DNA from 2 places in the Vibrio sp. 1249-1 genome. Region 2 is predicted to be linked to the other one. Evidence: riboswitches for the same ligand, from Rfam matches in the RefSeq annotation. Region 2 holds a riboswitch; the other holds the start of a gene.
What was found. Region 2 has a riboswitch for cyclic di-GMP ahead of gbpA (N-acetylglucosamine-binding protein GbpA). Riboswitches for the same ligand answer to the same signal wherever they lie in the genome.
Positions count from the first base shown of each region.

Region 1 (2,457 bases), on a different contig from region 2:
TTAAGTTGATTAGAAAGAAAGGGAATACAGGGATTAGACGCAAGGAAAATAGATAAAAAGCTCCGTCTTTTTCGACACCTTGATTAATTGCGTTGAGTTTATTTCCGAATTTGTTTTGTACCCAGTCACGCAATAAGTATCGGCTGCTCAAGAAGGCCAGTGTTGCCCCCATAGTGCTAGCGAAAGAAACCAGTAGCAAGCTTGTCCAAAAACCAAATAAGGCTGCACCAAGTAAGGTGACTACTGCCGCTCCTGGGATAGAAAAAGCGGTAATTGCAATGTAGGTAAAAAAGTAAATCGCAGCCGAGAATACAAAATTCTGATCGATGTATGTAGTTAGTGCTTCTTGTTGGGCTTTTGCATTCTCTAAGGTTAAATACTGGCCAAAGTTAATACCTAAAAAGACGATAGCCGCTAGTAGGATGAGACCTAAAATCAGTTTCTTATTCATAATTTTGATTCCAATTTGGGATATATGTAATAAGACAGTAGGAAAACCGAAAAAATTTCACAAAAAAACCGCAGATTAGACTGCGGTTTTACAAGATAGTTTTTAGGCCGACTTTTATTGGAGGCCGTTCATCAACTCATCTCGGCGAGCTTGAGGTACCACACTCCAATGAGTGCCGTTGATAGCACCTTCTAGTGCCCATAGCAACTCAATGTTGACGGTTGCAGAGTGCGTATCTCTTATCGCTTTATAGGCGTTAAGCGCACCTTCCTCTTCAAGCTTCTCTACGGATTCGATGCCGGCTTTTTTTAGCATGCGCTCGGTAGCCAGTCGTAAGTTAGGCAAATCTTTCAAACGGTTAGGCTTTGTACTTGCTTGCTGTTCTTTCTCAAGCTTTGCCTTTTTCAATGATTGATTCGCTACTTCGATTAAGCGTTCGCTTGATTCCCATAAATCGCTGGAAATAGCGTAGTACTTTGTAACGACTGGAAAGCCACGTTTTTTATAAACGTAAGGCTTTAGCCCTTGTTTCTCGAAGTCAGATGAAGTTTTTTGGTCTGCTCTGATATGAAGCTGATTGTTTACCACTAGTGCAAACATTGTTTCATCAGCGAATAGTCCGAAGCCACCAAACATTGAGCGCGACTTGATATTACCAAGTGCCTCAAATAGCTTCATAGAGTCTTTGAGTATCGGTTTATCCATGTTTTGTTATCTCGGTGTAATTAATATTACGCCACCAAAAGTCAGGTCCGAGAGAGTAGCAAACATGCGTAAAAACAATGTCATTACAGAGTAAAGTCATTGCTTACACACTTGCCATCGGTAACCCCGCTACCTTCCATATCGTAATATGGTTCAGGCCGGAGGCTTTGCGTCCCACTCTTTCGAATGGTTTGCCCTGTGCGTGACACAATGAGCATACTTCTTATATTGAATTAACATCACGGTTTAGCGTTAAAAGTGTGATTTCGGTTCAATAAAAATGATAGATTGAATGCTCTATTTTGCATATGGAAAGGTGCAAATTGGCCTTTGAAAAGGAGTTCTTAATATATATTACATTTATATAAAACAGGGAGTTAACGTTAGTCAATTGTTATTAGAGTGGTGTGAAGTATTAGAGAATGCTTAATTTTTCCAAAAAAATAAGCGCCCCTGTAGAGCGCTTATTTAACACGGTTAAATACAGTGAAATTTAGTTCATTTTTTTCACAGTATTTCGAATTACAAGCTCAGGTTGCATCTCGAAAATTCGTTTTTCGTGTTCTTTATCTTTGATACGCTCAAGTAGAATTTCGAATGCATTTTTACCAACACGACGTTTAGGTTGGTGGATAGTCGTTAGCGGTGGAGAGAAGTATTCCGCAAGCTCGATGTTGTCGTAGCCGATCACTGAAATATCTTCAGGAATTTTGATCCCGTTTTGTTGCAAGCGGCTCATTAGGCCTAGAGCCATTGTGTCGTTAAAACAGAATACCGCCGTCGGGCGCTTGTCCATTGCGGTAATTTTATCTGCAACTAATACGGCCGTATCACATTCAAAGTTACCTTCAAGGATCCAGTCTTCATTTACAGCTAGGTTCGCTTCGCTCATTGCGCGACGGAAACCTGCAATGCGCTCTTGGCAAGCAAGCTTTTCAAAATGACCGCTTAGACAAGCGATATCCGTATGACCATTATCAATCAGATGTTTGGTTGCAATGTAGCCACCTTCTTCTGAGTTATCCATGATCTTGTCTGCTTGTGAGCTCTCTGGGCCCCAATCCATGACCACTTTAGGAATGTCCGCATGACGGTCAAGCATCTCTTTTAGTTCTTCGGTTAAGTCAGAACACATCACTAGGATGCCATCAACGCGCTTTTCAGCCAGCATACGAATGTAATCGCGTTGTTTTTCGTAAATCCCGCCTGTGTTACATAAAATCAGAGTATAGCCTTGGCGGTAACAGTAGCTCTCAACGCCATCAATCACTTCTGAGAAAAATAGGTTAGTTGATTGAGTT
Region 1 is NZ_JAWOWJ010000002.1:94,418-96,874, forward strand. Features, by position in the region: gene R7Z50_RS03920 (TVP38/TMEM64 family protein) at 1-451, opposite strand, end outside; gene R7Z50_RS03925 (TfoX/Sxy family DNA transformation protein) at 566-1,156, opposite strand; cyclic di-GMP riboswitch class I at 1,273-1,362, opposite strand; gene purR (HTH-type transcriptional repressor PurR) at 1,650-2,457, opposite strand, start outside.
Region 1: linked by a shared signal. The riboswitch ahead of R7Z50_RS03925 (TfoX/Sxy family DNA transformation protein) and the one ahead of gbpA (N-acetylglucosamine-binding protein GbpA) in region 2 are both predicted to bind cyclic di-GMP.

Region 2 (2,457 bases):
CCATTGCTGCATCGGTAATTTCTAGTTCAGTTCTATACGCTATGTTTTCACCTGCTTGATCAAATACGCGCGTATAAACCGAATCCCCAATATTTAAATCCATTGTAGGAATAATTTGACCGCCTTGCTTCCAATCTGGAATAACGGGACTGTCACCATCAAATTTCACATCGATCACGTTATAAAATGAGGCTGCAGTGTCGCCAACATCCCATACTGCCAGGATGACATGGTATCCCTCGCGAGTAGGCACATTACATTGATGGCTTACCTGTTTCGGGGGTTGAACCATATTGCCGTCGACGACACAGAAAGGAGTTAGATCAAAAGAGTCTCGTGATAGTGAAGCGTTTGGGTTCCAATCAGGCTTGGTGATGTAATATTTCCAGTCGCGCGTCACGTGGTTAGCGGTAAATGTCCATTCAAAAGTTTGTGTACCTGCTTGAATAGTGCGTTTTACCCAACGGTCGGCAGTTTGCTCATCAAGGGCAGCTGCTAAAGCGGTTTCGGCACTCGCTATTTTACCATCGCGAGGCCCTGTTTCGGGAAAGCCATCAGGGCCTTCAACGCTTTGCGGTTCATATTGAATCGCACCGCAGTTATTATTTTTTTCGTTAGTATCTGGCGTTGGATACTTACATAGTGCCGAGCGACTTGCAGCGACACCACCATTGGTTTCTGATACATAACCGTGAGCCGCAGCACCTGAGCTAATGCTTGCAAGTGCTAACGCGAGTACGGATTTGGTTGGAAATGATTTCATCACATGTCCTCTGTTATGGCTGACAAACTAGTGTCACACCCCGGCGCATGCTGAGCATAAAGCAACGCTACAGAAATTGGACTTCTGTAACACTGCGTCATGGTAACCCCGCTATCATGAGCATTCTTTTAGATTTTTAAATGCTGACAGACCGGAAGCTTTGCGTCCCACCCTTTCGAATGGTTTGCCGAAATGTGATTGAGCAGCCAAAATTTAGCTTAAGAATTTACATGTGGAAAAGTAAACGTCACTGACATGGAATCCTGTTCTCAAATTGAAAGATAACGATATCTTAACCTCGTCAATATTGTGCAGTGTCGTATTGCAAGGTATTGATTTTAATTTTGTTTTTATCCTTTTTATAGTCATGGTGAATGAGTGGGGGTGGGGATAAGTGGAGAGGAATCGTGCTAAGGGTGGAAGAAGTTCTGTCTAAAGGGCGGAGTGTACCGCCCTCTGGATGGTGTTATTTCGGCATAATGACAGTATCAATCACGTGAATGACACCGTTTTTAGCTTTCACATCGGTTGCGATGACATTTGCATCGTTAACCATGACTTTATCGCCCATGGTTTTAATCATCACATCTTGCCCCTGAACCGTAGTCGCTTTGTCTAGCTTAACAACATCGGCAGCCATCACTTTCCCTGGGACGACGTGATAAGTCAAAACAGATACTAACTTGTCTTTGTTTTCCGGCATTAAGAGCATGTCGACTGTGCCGTCTGGCAGTTTTGCAAAAGCGTCATCCGTTGGTGCAAAAACAGTAAATGGGCCTTCCCCTTTGAGAGTGTCAACCAGGCCCGCTGCTTTCACCGCAGCAACAAGCGTATTGAAAGAGCCATTTTCAGCGGCAACGTCGACAATATCGGCTTTCATCATGCCATGCTCATGAGCCTGAACGGGAAGCATAAAAGATAATGTCGCCATCAGTGTCGCCGCGATAACTAAGATACGTTTGAACATAATGTGTTCCTTACTAGTTGAGGGTACAACGGGTTCCCTGGAGTGTGTTTGCATTTGTACGCATCGTGATTGAAAGATGATCATCGCGTCCTACTTTCTTTTGAGGGTCTAACATGTCGCGCAAGAATTCGTCTGCCTTCTTGTTTCACATCAGCTCGTTTCCGCCACGTCCATAAGCGCTCTCTTGCTGCCTTAGCTGCTTTGTCTGGTGCGATAATAGGTGCAAGGTAACGGCTATCTGGCTGCAATTGATACATGACAGCTTCCATCTGGGTCATTGTCCAGGGCTCGAATAAAAGAGGGGGAGGAACCATTTGTAACTCAGGTACCCACTTGTAGATGAACGTACCGTTAGGATCATGTTCTTGGGCCTGCTTGATCGGATTATAAATACGGATTGTGTTAGTCCCGGTTACTCCTGCTTGCATTTGGAATTGTGGGTAATGAATTCCAGGCTCAAAGTCGAGAAACAGTTGCGCTAAATGCGTTACACCTACTCGCCAATCCATGTTCATGTGGTGAGTAAGAAAGCTAACCAGCATGGCACGCATGCGAAAGTTAATGTAACCAGTGTGGTGCAAACAGCGCATGCAGGCATCAATCAAAGGTACGCCAGTATGCCCGGATTTCCATGCTGCTAACTTTTCTTCATCGAAAGTACTACTTTGTTTAATCAATGGTTCGTAAGCCCGATTAACGCAGTAAAACTCCATGTCGTATTCCGATT
Region 2 is NZ_JAWOWJ010000003.1:287,061-289,517, forward strand. Features, by position in the region: gene gbpA (N-acetylglucosamine-binding protein GbpA) at 1-763, opposite strand, end outside; cyclic di-GMP riboswitch class I at 862-962, opposite strand; gene R7Z50_RS08005 (fasciclin domain-containing protein) at 1,230-1,730, opposite strand; gene R7Z50_RS08010 (cryptochrome/deoxyribodipyrimidine photo-lyase family protein) at 1,811-2,457, opposite strand, start outside.